DNA from 2 places in the Tissierella carlieri genome. Region 2 is predicted to be linked to the other one. Evidence: riboswitches for the same ligand, from Rfam matches in the RefSeq annotation. Region 2 holds a riboswitch; the other holds the start of a gene.

Region 1 (8,082 bases), on a different contig from region 2:
AAATGTAGTAGACTTTGGTGCCTTTGTGGATATAGGAGTAAAAGAAGACGGCTTAGTTCATATATCCCAACTTTCTAATAGATTTATTAAGCATCCTAAGGAAGTTGTTAAAGTAGGGGATATAGTTAAAGTTAGAATAGTGGAAGTAGATATGGAAAGAGGAAGAATCGCTCTAAGTATGAAGGAAGTTTAGGCAATTCACAGTTCATACCCAAAGGGCACTTACGCAATGCACAATTCACAATTATAGGGGGGAGTTTTGCTCGCCCGTAAATAATCATTGAATAATCAGAATATAAAATATATAATATTATTTAGGGTAACGAAATAAAAATAAGGGGGAATTTTAGTGATATTTATTAAAAATGGTACAATATACACTATGGCAGGAGATGTAATAGAAAATGGTTCAATACTTATAAAAGAGGGTAAGATAGTAGAAGTAGGGAAAGATATAATTGCCCCGCTAGATGCAGAGGTAATTGATGCTGAAGGTAGAATGGTAACTCCAGGATTTATCGATGCTCATTGTCATTTAGGAATGTGGGAAGAAAGTATAGGATTTGAAGGTGACGATGGAAATGAAATGACAGATCCTATAACACCTCAGTTAAGGGCAATCGATAGTATCAATCCTATGGATATTTCATTTGAAGAAGCATACCAAGGTGGAGTAACTACTGCTATAACTGGTCCAGGTAGTGCAAATGTAATAGGTGGTACTTTTGTAGCTATAAAGACTTATGGAAATAGAGTAGATGATATGATAATAAAAGACCCAGTGGCTATGAAGATAGCTTTTGGTGAAAATCCAAAAAGAGTATATAATGCTCAAAGCAAATCTCCTATGACTAGAATGGCTACAGCTGCAATACTTAGAGATACTCTATTTAAGGCAAAGACTTATCTAGAAAAGAAAGAAAGAGCAGAAGAACCTTCAAAAATGCCTGATTATGATATGAAGATGGAAGCTCTAATACCAGTTCTTAAGAAGGAAATTCCTTTAAAGGCTCATGCTCATAGGGCTGATGATATATTTACAGCTATTAGAATAGCTAAAGAATTCGATGTAGATATTACACTAGACCACTGTACAGAAGGTCATTTAATAGCTGACCAACTAGCTAAGGAAGGAAAACCTGCTATAGTAGGACCAACATTTGGTAATAGATCTAAATTTGAATTAAAAAACAAATCTTTTGATACTCCTAGAATATTAAACGAAGCAGGAGTTAAATTTGCAATAATTACAGATTCTCCAGTAATACCTTTACAGCATCTGCCATTATGTGCAGGACTTGCTCACAATGCAGGGCTTCCTGAAATGGAAGCATTAAAAGCTATTACAATAAATGCTGCTGAGATAGTAGGGTTACAAGATAGAATAGGAAGTATTGAAGTAGGTAAAGATGCAGATATTGCTATATTTGATGGAAATCCATTAAAAGACATAGACTGTAAAACCTTTGCTACAATAATTAATGGAGAAGTAGTTTATAAAAGATAGTGAATAGTGAATAACTAAGAGTGAATAGTTGAGAATACAAAGCGTTTTAATCTTTTTAACTATTCACTTTTCACTATTAGCTATTCACTGCATTTTGGAGGTGTTTATATGAAGCTAGGATTTATAGTTAATCCTATTGCAGGTATGGGAGGCAGAGTAGGATTAAAGGGGACAGATGGACCTGAAGTTCTAGAAAAGGCTAGAACTCTTGGAGCAGTACCAGAATCTCCAGATAAGGCCAAAAAGGCATTAAAGGTTCTATTGCCTCTTAAAGATGAACTGGAGATATACACCTATCCAGGAAATATGGGTGAAGAAGAGGCAAATGACATAGGATTCGAACCAATAGTATTAGAAACTGAAAAGAATAATTTTAGTCCTAAGGACACAGAGGAAGCTGCAAAAAAGATGGTTGAGAAAGGAGTAGATTTAATACTATTTGCTGGCGGAGATGGTACTGCTAGAAATATTTATTCTGCCATTGGTACAGGGGTGCCAGTTGTAGGAATACCGGCAGGAGTTAAAATTCACTCCGGAGTTTATGCAAACCACCCAAAGGCGGCAGGAGAAATTGCTTTTAAATATCTTCAAGATGAACATATGGAGACAATAGAAGCTGAAGTAATGGATATAGATGAAGATGCTTTTAGAGAAGGTGTGGTAACGGCAAGACTATATGGATATATGAGAATCCCGCTAGAACCAAAATTAATTCAAACAACTAAATCAGGCGGTGGATTAGGGTCAGAAGAAGAGGCTCTAAATGGAATTGCTGATAGAATTATCGAGGAAATGGAAGAAGAACCAGATACTTTCTTTATAATAGGTTCTGGAACATCAACTCGACCTATTATGGAAAATCTAGATTTACCTAATACTTTATTAGGGATAGATATAGTAAAAAATAAGGAATTGATAGCTTCTGATGTAAATGAAAAGCAGATTCTAGATATAATCAGCGGATATAAGGCTAAAATAGTTGTAACTGTTATAGGTGGTCAGGGTTATATCTTTGGAAGAGGTAATCAGCAAATTAGTGCAGAGGTTATCAAAAGAGTAGGGAAAGAAAATATCCGAATAGTAGCACCTAAGAATAAAATTTTAGCTCTGGAGGGTAGACCACTTCTGGTTGATACAGGAAATGAAGAGGTAAATAGTATGTTCAATGGATATATGAAGGTTATAAATACCTATTATGCTGAGTCTATAGAAAAGGTAGAAGGATTATAGCTATGAAAAAAGGCCCTAAATTGGAATACAAATTTCATTTAGGGCCTTTTTATTTTTAGAAGCTAATTAATTGTGTATACATATTCCGCTTGAGTCCAGTAGAGCTTCAAATATGGCTTCTGAGGTAGTTGGGTGAGGATGGATTGTTTTAGTTAAATCCTCTACCTTAAGTTTATTAGTCATTGCTATAGATATTTCATTGATTAAATCTGTAGCATTTGGACCTACTATAGAAGCACCAAGTATTTCCTTAGTGGATTTATCAACAATAATTTTTACGAAGCCTTCTGAAACTCCTAATGTTAAAGCCTTTCCATTGGAGGCAATAGGGAATTTTCCTATCTCTATATCCATATTATTATCTAGGGCATATTTTTCACTAATTCCCACACTTGCGATTTCAGGATCTGTAAATATAGCACTTGGCACAACATTATAATTCATATTATCTTCTATACCCATTATATTATTAGCAGCTACAACACCCTGAGTAGAAGCTATGTGAGCCAATTGTATTGTTCCAGTAGCATCTCCGACAGCAAAGATATTTGGAATACTTGTCATCATTTTTTCATTAACCTTTATACCACGTCTATTATCATTTAATTCCATATCTAATTTATTGATACCAAGGTTATCTAAATATGGTTGTCTGCCTATTGATATCAGCACTTTATCTGTGGTTAAATATTTTTTATTTCCATTATTAGTAAAGGTAATAATACATCTTCCCTTTTCGTCCTGAATAATTTCTTCTACCTTAGAACCAGTATATATACTGATTCCTTTATTTTCAGCAATTTCTTCTATTTCTTGAGATACATCCTCATCTAGACCGGGTAAAAGTCTATCCATGAATTCCACTACAGATACTTTTGTACCAAAGGTATTGAAGATAAATGAGAACTCCATTCCTATTACTCCACCGCCGATTACTACCATTTCCTTTGGAAGTTCATTTATTTCCATTATTTCCGTACTGCCTAATACATTATCTAAGTCAATTCCCGGTATCGGTAATTTACTCGTAGTTGAGCCTGTTGCAATAATTATATATTCTGCTTTTATTGTAGTTTCTAGATATTTGGTTTTTACAAATACAGTATTCTTATCTAAGATTTCACCAGAGCCTTTAACAAATTTAATATTATTTTTTTCCAGTAAATGGCTAATTCCTTCTCCTAATTGAGTAATAACTTGATTTTTTCTGGAGATTACCTCATTAATGTCTAGACTATAATTTTCAACCTTGCAGCCATAGCTGTGAGATTCCTTAATATTTTTAAAGACATCTGCAGATTTTACCAAAGACTTTGTAGGTATACATCCTCTGTTTAGGCATGTTCCCCCTATGCTATCTTTTTCAACAAGGATTACATCTGCCCCTAATTGAGCCAGCCTAATAGCAGCCACATAACCACCGGGACCTGAACCTATTATAGCTACTTTAGCATCTAGCTTTTCTTCTTTAGGCTTTATTAAACCTTTAAAATAGTCAAAGGAAGGTTCTTCTTTCTTTTCAATCTGAACTTCTTCTCCATCTACTACTGCCAAAATATCTCCTAATTTTAGATTTGCTCCTAATTTTACTTTTATATCTTTAATAACTCCCTTTACATTCACATCTAAATCCATTGTTGTTTTATTTACTTCTATTGCAAGTAAAGGAGTATTTGGGTCTATGCTATCTCCAGGTTTTTTATAAATCTTAGTAACCTTACCCTTCTTAATTCCATTTAAGCCTTCAAACTTGACTTCGAGAATCATTTTACTTCCTCCCAATCCTATTATTTGAAATCGTTTTCAAATTCATCTATGCTGGCTTTAAGTAAGGTTGAAGAGTATGCCATAGAAGGACCTCCACCGAAAGCTACTGCCACCATAGCGGCCTCCATAATTTCCTCTCTAGTAGCACCGCTTTCTAATGCCTTATAAACATGGAAGGCTATACAGTATTCACAACGATTATAAGCACCAATTGCAACACTTATTAATTCCTTTGTTTTAGTATCAAGGGCGCCGTCTTCATAAGTAGTGCCTAATAAATTCATGAATGCACCTAAATGCTTTTCATTACTAATACCTACATCTTGTAAACCGTTAATAAACTCATTTAAATAATCTCTTGGACCTTTGGACATTTGAATTCCTCCTTATATTATACTTGCTATACTAATATTTAGTATAGCAAGTATAATATAAAAGGTCAACAAAGTTTTCACAGTTTTTGACCTATATTTAATAAGATTTTTTCTATTACCTTCAAAAATATTTGAATTTCCTCTTCTGAAATATCCATAGTGAAAGTATCTGCCATCTTTTGGCCTTCCGGTAATAGTTCCTCTCTATAATGTTTACCTTTATCTGTCAACGAAATGATAGTTATTCTTCTATCATTTTTATCCTTAGTTCTAAGAATATAATCTTCCTTTTCCATTCTATCTATTAATCTGGCAACTGTGGACTCCTTTATATCCATTAAATCTCCTAATTCCTTTTGATTGATTCCATCATATTTACCCAAATAATAAAGGGCTATCCATTGGACTCTGGTTATGCCTAATTTCATCAATCTATCATTGAATTCATCTGCCATTTTTTTAGCTGCCTTATTGGTAATAAAAGAAATACATGCATCTAAATCAAACAATATAAACACTCTCCTATCTATATATATTATAACCTATGATTAAGGTTTTGTGAAAGAGGGGAGTATTATATTTTGAGGATGATTAATACTTGACAATAGATATATGGAGATTTATAATTAAATTAAGATATATCTTCAGGGGGAGGTGTAAGTCCTCACCGGCGGTAAAGCCCGCGAGCCGATAAATTCGGTTGACTTGGTTAGATTCCAAGGCCGACAGTTACAGTCTGGATGGAAGAAGATGTAGTAGACTTAAATTATTTTGATTAGTCTATTTTTGGACCCCGGAGATTTTCTTCGGGATTTTTTTATGACCTAACACAGCGAGCAAATAGATTTGAGTTGCAAAACTGCGATAATCCCGAGAAAATAAAACTTTTGGAGGGATTTTATGTACACATTAAGTAAAGAGACATGGAATACTAAAACCATGGTAAAGATTTCTGTGCTTGGAGTAATTTCTTTTATTCTTATGTTTTTTGAAATTCCAATGCCATTTTTAGCGCCAACATTTATGAAGATTGACATTAGTGACTTACCATCTTTAATTGGTTCCTTTGCCATAGGACCTATGGCAGGAGTAATAATTCAACTTTTAAAGAATGTATTAAATGTTTTAATCGAAGGAAGCACGACTGGTGGAGTAGGAGAATTGGCTAATTTTGTAGTAGGTTCTGCATTTGCTTATACAGCAGGGTTTGTATATTATAAGAAGAAGACCTTTGGAAGAGCTGTAGTAGGGCTATTATTAGGAACTGTAATCATGACTATAGTTATTACCCTTGCAAACTACTTTATAATGTTTCCCCTATATGCAAAGCTAATGGGGCAGGATATACAAGTATTTGTAGATATGGGTACTGCAATAAACAAAAATATAACAGATTTAAAAACCATGATGCTAATTTCAGTAGTACCTTTTAATCTACTAAAAGGTGTTATGATAACAGCATTAACATTATTAATATATAAAAGAGTATCGCCTATACTTCATAAATAAAAAATTGATAGAGAACATTCTCTATCAATTTTTTTATTTAAACTTCTTATCAATGAATGCTAGGTTAGCAATTTTTTGAAGATAAGAGCACATTTCAAGTGAGGATTATATATATTGACATGTATTGGCAATAGGGTTACAATATATCTAACCTGATTAGGTATCGGAGGAGATAAATTGAGTTATTCAAGCGAGGTTTTGAGAGGAAATACAGAAACTATCATTTTAGCCATTCTTATGGAGAATGATTCATATGGTTATGAAATTATGAAAACTATTATAGAGCGCGGAAAAGGATTAATAGATATTAAAGATGCTACAGTTTATACTGCTTTCAAACGTATGGAAAAAGATAAATTAATTACAAGTTATTGGGGAAACGAAGAAAGCGGTGCAAGGCGAAAATATTATAGAATTACCCCCCAAGGTAGGGAAATATATATTCAGAAAGTCAATGAATGGAAGGAAATAACTATTATTATGAATAATTTGATTGGGAGTGGGCTATAATGGAGGAAAAATTAAAAAGATATATAAATAGGAAGTTTCTGCTATACCCTAAAACAAAGGAGATTCTGGAAGTTCGTGATGAGTTATACTCCATAATGCTAGATAAATATAATGATTGTTTAAATATGGGGATTACACAGGAAGAGTCTTATAAGAGGGCAACTGAAATGATGGTTGATTATAAGGAAGCAATTAGAGAAGTAGAAAAAGGTAGTTCTCTTGGAGCATTGAAAAAAACCCTTGTTAATATAGGCTCATTTACTACATTTTATTTCATTATACTGACATTTATATATTTTTTTGTAAGCGTGATTATTTTAAAATCTTTTAATAAAACATGGCTAATTGTTGTAGGGGGTTCTTTTATATATTTAGTATATTTTTCAATAAGCTTATATGAATATGCTAAATTGTTTAGTTTCAAAGCACTCGGAAGATGGGGTATAGCATTTATCTATATTAGTTTAATACCATTAATCTATGTATTTCCATCATTATATTTATCTATAGTATATTCAAAAAATATATGGAACCGTAGTTGGCTAATAATTATAATCATAGTATTTTTCTACATAATAACAGATTATATAGTAAATAGAAAGCATATATCAATTGTAGAAAAAGATATTCGACTTTTTGCTTCAGGATTTATATTAACAACATTTTTATATTTATTCATATCAATGAAGTTTAAGATTTGGAGTATTGCCTGGGTTCTATATGTGCTTTATTTATCATTGATATCAATTATATTCCACATTGGTAGAAATAAAAGAATGTATTAAAGGGAGAGGTGCTAATTATGAGTCTTATAGATATTTGTGTTTTTGGAGATTCGATTGGCAAAGGCATAGTATTACAGTCTGAAACAAGTCGATATAAGGTAATTAAAATGAATTTAGAGAAAATATTTGGGTTAGAAGAAATAAATATTAGAAATTATTCTATGTTTGGATGCACTGTTTCAAAGGGTTTATCAAATATTAAGAGACATGCAACCGAAATTATGAAATATAAAAATGTTTTTTTAGAATTAGGCGGTAATGACTGTGACTTTAATTGGAAAGAAATAGCCGAGAATCCAGAAAAAGAACATTTGCCTAATACACCGATTATTGAATTTAGAAGATTATATGAGAGTTTAATTGGAGAAATACGTAATAACGGTGGGAGTCCAATAATGAT
Region 2 (8,082 bases):
TACTATTTTTAGTTTATATTACTGCTACTTGGATACTCAACTTATCAAATGGAACCTTTGGCATTAGAAAACTTCATGATATAGCAGCAATACCACTTTTAATTTTGGTTCTTAATTTTTATTCTTTTATTGGGTCGCCAATTACAAATTATCTCTCAAGGGAGATGGAAATTGAAGCAGATACCTATGAAATAATGCTTACAAGAGATAGAGAATCAGCTATATCTGCCATGGAAAAATTATATAAGGAGAGTTTAGGATTACCTAGACCAAGTAATATATTTAAAATATGGTATTATACTCATCCTACTTTAGAGGAGAGAGTAGATTTTTATAGAAATTATCCTCTTGATTAACTCAAGAGGTTTTTTCTTGTATTGGTAAAAGAATCGTTATATAATATATATAACAATTTGAGAGGATGAAAAACTATGTTACTTAAAATAGACTTTGAGTCAGAAATGCCAATATATGAACAGCTAAGACGGCAGATTATAATAGGCATAGCGACTGGTGAATTAGAATTGGGAGAAGAGCTCCCTTCAGTCAGACAATTAGGTGGAGATATTGGAATCAATCTTCACACTGTAAATAAGACATATAATATATTAAAAAATGAAGGATATTTGATTATTGATAGAAGAAAAGGGGCTATGATAAAGGATAGATTACCAGAGGTCAATGATGATTATATGAATATACTTGAAAATGAATTAGACTATTTAATAGCAGATAGTAAAAATAGAGGAATAAAAAAAGATGAATTTTTAAAACTTTGTAGTGGATTTTATGACAAACTGAAAGATAAAGAAGATAGATAGTATGGGGGTGACAGCATGTCTGAGAGGATAGTTATGGTATTATTTAATTCAGTTGTATTATTGATATTGCTTATAATGCAAATATTAATGCCTAGAATAACAAGAAAAAATATACTTCTTGGAGTGAAAATACCAGAAGAAAAGATGGAAACAGATGAGGTTAAGAACATTATTAAGGGATTTAAAAGGGAAAATCTTATTGTTGGAATACCTGTTTTGGTTATCATTTCTCTTTTAATATATTATATAGATAATATTCATATATTTACATTATCTGTGTTTCTTTATATAGGAATACTTTTTTTAATATATATAAGATGGAATAAAAAGTCAAAAGAACTAAAGAAAGAAAAAGAATGGGATAAGCTGAAAGGTAAAGTAGTTGTTATCGATACTAAATTTAGTAGAGATAGGGCGAAAGACAGTACTGTACCTCAAAGATGGTTTTTAGTTTCAGTAATTATAATATTAATAAGTACAGCATTATCTTTAACTATGTATCCATCTTTACCAGAGAAGATTCCAACTCATTGGGACATTAATGGAAATGTAGATGGATATATGAATAAATCTATGTTTACTGCATTATTAATGCCTCTTACACAAGTGTTGATGGCCATAATAGTATATATGTCCTATTATTTTATGATAAGATCAAAGCAGCAAATAAATCCTAATGATCCTGAAATTTCTTTAAAAAAGAATATTATATTCAGAAAGGCATGGTCTATTTATTTTATTGTTACACTAACTTTAATAGAGATTTTATTTACAGCTTTAAATATGATGACATTAGGAATATTCTCAAATATGAAATTATTTAATATTTACAGTTTTACAATCTATGGAATTATAATAATAGGGTCTATAGCATTGAGCATAGTATTGGGGCAAGGTGGAGATAGGATAAAATTAAAAGAAGAGGAAAACACTTCCAAAGGATATGATATCGATGATGATAGGCTATGGAAATTGGGAAATACAATTTATTATAATCCAGATGATTCCTCTATATTTGTAGAAAAGAGAATAGGAATAGGATGGACTGTAAATGCAGGAAGACCTTTTGGAATGTTTTTTATGATTCTACCTTTTGTAATGATTATAGTGATATTATTATTAGTTGAATAGAGAGAGTAATATGTATATATTGCATCTATTAGTTGTATTGTTTGGTTTTGCAGGAATTGGTATTAGATATTTTAAGTAGTATTTCCTTATACCAAGAATTCATGAAAACAAATCACCATATATAATCATTAAGACGAAAAAAGCGTATTTCATAATAAATTACAAAGATTCTAATAAAATAATAGAGTTGCATAATAGATTAAAGTGATGGGGACCATCACTTTAATTATTTGTTGACATAATAAAATAAATCTTATATAATGGCCTTGAAAACTAAATAATTCTTCAGGGCAGGGTGCAATTCCCTACCGGCGGTATAGCCCGCGAGCCTTAGATAGGCATGATTCGGTGAAACTCCGAAGCCGACAGTAAAGTCTGGATGAAAGAAGAACAATATGAATCTTAGTAAATCAATACTATCAATTTTTAGTGTACTAGGCTCTGAAATATTATATATTTCAGAGCCATTTTTATTAAGATTATATTAAGAATATTAGTTATTCCTAATATAAAAGCCCTGATTTTTGTAATCAGGGCTTTTATATTAGAAATTTGTTTCAGTTAGTATGAATAGGAGGTGTTTTATGCACGAGAAATACATGAAGTTAGCACTAGAATTAGCTGAAAAGGGTAGAGGAAAGGTCAATCCCAATCCTATGGTAGGTGCAATTATAGTAAAAAAAAATAAAGTAATAGGTAAAGGATATCATGAGTGCTATGGCGAAGCACATGCAGAAGTAAAGGCTTTCCAAAATGCAACTGAAGATGTAGAGGGAGCTACTCTTTATGTAACACTAGAACCATGCTCTCATTACGGAAAAACCCCACCATGTGTAGATAAAATAATTGATAAAAAAATCAATAGGGTTTTTATTGGTTCACTTGATCCTAATCCTTTAGTTTCAGGTAGGGGAGTTGAAAAACTCATAGATGCAGGTATAGAGGTCAAAACAGGAATCTTAGAAAAGGAATGTAGAGAGTTAAACGAAATATTTATGAAATATATAGTAGAAAGAAAGCCCTTTGTCATAATGAAAACAGCCATGTCCTTAGATGGGAAGATTGCAACTAAGATAGGTGAGTCAAAGTGGATCACCTGTTCTGAGTCGAGAAATAATGTACATCGCCTTAGGGATCAAGTGGCAGGAATTATGGTAGGCGTGAATACTGTAATAATGGATAATCCAGAATTAACTTGTAGGATTGAAAATGGTAATAACCCTGTAAGAATAATAGTAGACAGTAGTCTTAGGATACCTATAGATTCTAAGGTTTTAGGTAAGCAGCATATAGCAGAAACCATAATAGCTACGACGCCTCAGGCAGATATAAGAAAGAAAATTGAAATTGAAGACAAAGGGGTTAAGGTATTAATTACTGAAAGTCTAGAAGGAAAGGTGGATTTACAAGACCTTATGTCAAAGCTAGCTATGGAAAATATTGATAGTGTATTTCTTGAGGGAGGTTCTACTCTTAACTTTTCTGCTCTTGAACAATCTATAGTTGATAAGGTCCAAGTCTATATTGCTCCAAAGATAATCGGAGGAGACAAATCAAAAACACCAGTGGGCGGTAGTGGAGTTGAGTGCTTAATAAATGCATTTCAACTTCATAGGGTAAGTTATAGAACTATAGGTGAAGATATATTGATAGAAGGTTATATAAGGCGGTGATTTAAAATGTTTACAGGAATAGTAGAAGAAATAGGTAAAGTTCAAGGGATAAGAAGAGGAGAGAAATCATTCACACTTACAATCTCCGGATCTTTGGTTTTAGACAAAACTTTCATAGGAGATAGTATTTGCACCAATGGAGTATGCTTAACAGTTACAAAGATAAACAACAATAGCTTTGAGGCTGATGTTATGGTTGAGACCCTAAGAAGAAGTAATCTAGGGGTTCTCAAAATAGGGAGTTATGTAAATTTGGAAAGAGCATTAGCCCTAGATAAAAGGCTAGGAGGACATTTAGTAAGTGGTCATATAGATGGAGTAGGAGAAATAATCTCAAGAGAAAAAGAAGATAATGCTACTTGGATTACTATAAAGGCTTCACCAGACATACTTAGATATATAATTGAAAAAGGTTCTATTGCAATTGATGGAATTAGCTTAACTGTAGCATATGTAGATGAATATGTATTTAAGGTTTCTATAATCCCACATACTAGTATAAATACAACACTCCTAGATAAAATACGAGGTGACAAAGTAAATCTAGAATGTGACCTTATAGGTAAGTATGTTGAAAAATTATTGGGTCTACAGAAACAAGATAAGGTAGTTAATAGCAGAGTAAATGAGGATTTCCTAGAGAGTAATGGATTCATTTAAGGAGGGATTAAGATGTTTGAATTTAATAGCATTGATGAAGCTATTGAAGATATTAAAGCAGGAAAAATGATAATAGTAGTTGATGATCCTGATAGGGAAAATGAAGGGGATTTATTAATGGCAGCTGAAAAAACTACACCAGAGGATATAAATTTTATGGCTAAGTATGGGCGTGGGCTTATATGTATGCCTTTAGATGAACAAAGAATAAAAGAACTTGAAATTCAACCTATGGTTGAGAATAATACTGACAATCATGAAACCGCCTTTACAGTATCTATAGACCATGTAGATACTACTACAGGAATTTCAGCTCATGAAAGGGCTCTAACGATACAAAAGGTATTAGATGAAAGTTTAAAGAAAGATGATTTTAGAAGGCCAGGACATATTTTTCCCCTAAAGGCAAGAGAAGGTGGGGTCCTAAGACGAACAGGTCATACAGAAGCAGCAGTAGATTTAGCGAAGCTAGCGGGATTAAAGCCAGCTGGAGTAATTTGTGAAATAATGAATGATAATGGCACTATGTCAAGGACTCCAGAACTCATGGCATTTGCGCAGGAGCATAGACTAAAAATTATAACAATCGCTGATTTAATTTCTTATAGAAGACATAAGGAGAAATTAATTGAAAGAGTTGTTGAAACAAAAATGCCAACAAAATATGGAGATTTTAAAATATATGGATTCATAAATAAGATAAATGGTGAACACCACGTAGCCCTAGTAAAGGGTGATATAACAACTGGTGAACCAGTTCTAGCAAGAATTCACTCAGAGTGCCTTACTGGAGACGCCTTAGGATCAAAAAGATGTGATTGCGGGGAACAATATGCTGCGGCAATGGAAAAAATTGCAGAAGAAGGGAGAGGAGTACTACTATATATGAGACAAGAGGGTAGAGGTATAGGACTTATTAATAAACTAAAGGCTTATGCTCTACAGGATCAAGGATTTGATACAGTTGAAGCCAATATTAAACTTGGATTTCCTCCTGATATGCGTGAATATGGCATAGGAGCTCAAATACTAAATGACTTAGGAATTAAAAAACTTAAGTTAATGACTAATAATCCAAGGAAAATAAATGGTTTATCAGGCTATGATATTGAAATAGTTGAAAGAGTACCAATTCAAATGAATCATAACGAGGTAAATGAATTTTATTTAAAAACAAAACAGAAGAAAATGAATCATATATTAAAATATTAAGGTGGAGGTAATTAGAATGAGAATAATTGAGGGAAATTTAGTCGCACAAGGTATTAAAGTTGGAATAGTAGTAGGTAGATTTAATGAATTTATAGTTTCAAAATTATTAGGCGGTGCTCTTGATGGTTTAAAGAGACATGGTGTAGAGGATGAGTATATTGAGGTAGCTTGGGTGCCAGGTGCATTTGAAATTCCATTAGTAGCTAAAAAAATGGCAAACAGCAATAAATATGATGCAGTAATATGTTTAGGTGCTGTAATTCGTGGATCAACACCGCATTTTGATTATGTTTGTGCTGAAGTATCAAAAGGTATTGCCAGCGTAACATTAAGCTCAGAAATTCCAGTTATCTTTGGAGTATTAACAACAGATAGTATTGAACAAGCTATAGAAAGAGCTGGAACTAAAGCAGGTAATAAGGGATATGATGCAGCAGTATCAGCTATAGAAATGGCAAATCTGTTAAAAAGCTTCTAAAACTATGGATAAGATAAAAAATATTATATTTGATTATGATGGTACATTGCATAATAGCATAATAATATATGGTCAAGGATTTAGACAAGCCTATAAATATCTAGTAGAGTTAGGTTATGCACAAGAAAGATTATGGGATGATAATAAGATAAGTAAATGGATTGGATTTAGCAGCAAGGAAATGTGGAATGAATTTATGCCAGAATTGCCAGAAGATGAGAAGAAGAAATGTAGCAATATAATAGGCTCATATATGATTCAACGCATAAATGAAAATAAAGCCGAACTTTATGAAGGGGCAATAGATATTCTTGAATATTTAAAAGAGAAGGGATTTAATTTAATATTTCTCAGCAATTGTAAAATAGAATATATGGAGGCTCAGAGGAGAAGTTTTAATTTGGATAATTACTTTAAAGATTTCTATTGTACAGAAGAATTTGGATTTATACCTAAATATGATATTTTTTATGCAATAAAGGCAAAATATAATGGAAACTTTTTAGTAGTTGGAGATAGGTATCAGGATATGGAAATTGCTAAGGTCTATAACTTAGTTTTCATTGGTTGTAAATATGGATTTGGAAAAGAAGGTGAACTTAAGGATTCAAATTTTTTAATCCATGATATTTTAGAAATAAAAGAAATAATTGAGGAAATTAATTAAAATAAGACAAAGTTAACTTTGTCTTATTTTAGTTGTGTCTACTTGATAAATCATTTAATAAATCTGAGGTTAATTTATTTATATCTTCCATTTGTTTATTTAGTTTATCAAATTTTTTAGATAATTCTCTATCCTTTGTTCTTCCCAAATCATTAGCGTTAAGCAGCATACTTATGCTTGTAAAATGTTCCATATTAGAAAAGTTATTTTCTTCTATTTTTTTAGCCTGATTAAGTATCTCGGCAATAGCCTTTGGGTTTTCCATACTACTATCCATATTAGATGCATTGCTTAAATCTCTGTTTTGAGCTTGATCCGAAGCTTTTGGATTTTTCATGACATCATCCTTTCATATATCTATAGGATTAGTATGGCATAATATATAAAAATTATCATAAAAAATAGCCCTTAGGCTACTTTTTATTTATATCATCTACCCATTCTTTTGCCTCTACTACTGCATCATATGTCGGTATTGCAACCCCAGAATCTGGTATTTTCTTTTCAGTATTGTAGTATACATCCGTTGGAGAATATCCAAAATTAGGATCTTTATGATTTTTATATGAACCAGTTGCTGATTTATATTCTGTATCAGTATTCAAACTTCTTTTGTCTTCCTTCATTTTAATCCCTCCCTAAAAACATTTCATGGATTATAATACTTATACCCAATGACTTGAAAAAATCCCAATTAATTAGTCTCTATCACTTTAGGTAATGGCTCATAATGGCTAATTCCCATATTTTTTATGATGTAATGTTCATCATTATAGAATATAGTAATAGTTGATTTGACCGTTGCCCCATCCATTCCTCCTAGGACAGTTTTCATCTCACCTTGTTTTAAGTTTTCGTTTTTAATGTATTTAACAGGGGGAGTGGTAACATTACTAACTTCATGATTCCATATTACTTTAGGAGGCTTTTCACTGCCATAGAATCCCATATACAATCTGTTACCAATCATTTCTGCCCAAATCAATATTGAATTTTCTGTAGTATTTTTAAATCTAAGGTCTTTTACACCGTAGGCTACAGTTGCATCCTGCCCATAAGGTACATAATTAACTGGCATAGAGTGATTATGTCTTTCTATTACTTCAAGGTTAGATAATACGGCTAGATTATAAAGAGTTGTGGCAATTTTACATACTCCTCCACCTTCAGTCATTATTATATTACCTCCAATATAGGAGGCTCCCTCTCTAAATCCTCTAAGTTTAGTATAAGGACCTATAGCGGAATTTTGAGAAAATATTTTAGAAGATTTAATTACTTGACCTTTAACTTTTTGACTAGCTAAACTAACATTATATTCCTCTCCAGGTAATGGATTTTTAAGAACGGCACAAAAACCAGCTATAAGGGTATGAGTATCATATTTATCCTTAGCCTTTAAAAATTCTTTATCATTTCTCCAAGGCATATTACTTACTT

The links. A riboswitch is a leader RNA that binds a small molecule or an ion and turns the genes downstream of it on or off. The one in region 2 is predicted to bind FMN.
Region 1: linked by a shared signal. The riboswitch ahead of KQI38_RS02110 (ECF transporter S component) and the one ahead of ribD (bifunctional diaminohydroxyphosphoribosylaminopyrimidine deaminase/5-amino-6-(5-phosphoribosylamino)uracil reductase RibD) in region 2 are both predicted to bind FMN.

Annotation. Positions count from the first base shown of each region.
Region 1 covers NZ_JAHLOH010000013.1:130,069-138,150, forward strand. Annotated here, with positions in the region: gene KQI38_RS02080 (Tex family protein) at 1-193, shown strand, start outside; gene KQI38_RS02085 (amidohydrolase) at 350-1,507, shown strand; gene KQI38_RS02090 (ATP-NAD kinase family protein) at 1,616-2,737, shown strand; gene lpdA (dihydrolipoyl dehydrogenase) at 2,804-4,504, opposite strand; gene KQI38_RS02100 (carboxymuconolactone decarboxylase family protein) at 4,525-4,878, opposite strand; gene KQI38_RS02105 (MarR family winged helix-turn-helix transcriptional regulator) at 4,956-5,387, opposite strand; FMN riboswitch at 5,515-5,634, shown strand; gene KQI38_RS02110 (ECF transporter S component) at 5,779-6,387, shown strand; gene KQI38_RS02115 (PadR family transcriptional regulator) at 6,565-6,897, shown strand; gene KQI38_RS02120 (hypothetical protein) at 6,897-7,682, shown strand; gene KQI38_RS02125 (SGNH/GDSL hydrolase family protein) at 7,700-8,082, shown strand, end outside.
Region 2 covers NZ_JAHLOH010000031.1:48,291-56,372, reverse strand. Annotated here, with positions in the region: gene KQI38_RS09535 (M48 family metallopeptidase) at 1-356, shown strand, start outside; gene KQI38_RS09530 (GntR family transcriptional regulator) at 432-821, shown strand; gene KQI38_RS09525 (DUF1648 domain-containing protein) at 837-1,952, shown strand; FMN riboswitch at 2,230-2,347, shown strand; gene ribD (bifunctional diaminohydroxyphosphoribosylaminopyrimidine deaminase/5-amino-6-(5-phosphoribosylamino)uracil reductase RibD) at 2,537-3,625, shown strand; gene KQI38_RS09515 (riboflavin synthase) at 3,632-4,285, shown strand; gene KQI38_RS09510 (bifunctional 3,4-dihydroxy-2-butanone-4-phosphate synthase/GTP cyclohydrolase II) at 4,298-5,497, shown strand; gene ribH (6,7-dimethyl-8-ribityllumazine synthase) at 5,514-5,975, shown strand; gene KQI38_RS09500 (HAD family hydrolase) at 5,980-6,642, shown strand; gene KQI38_RS09495 (hypothetical protein) at 6,671-6,979, opposite strand; gene KQI38_RS09490 (CDIF630_02480 family spore surface protein) at 7,056-7,268, opposite strand; gene KQI38_RS09485 (VanW family protein) at 7,337-8,082, opposite strand, start outside.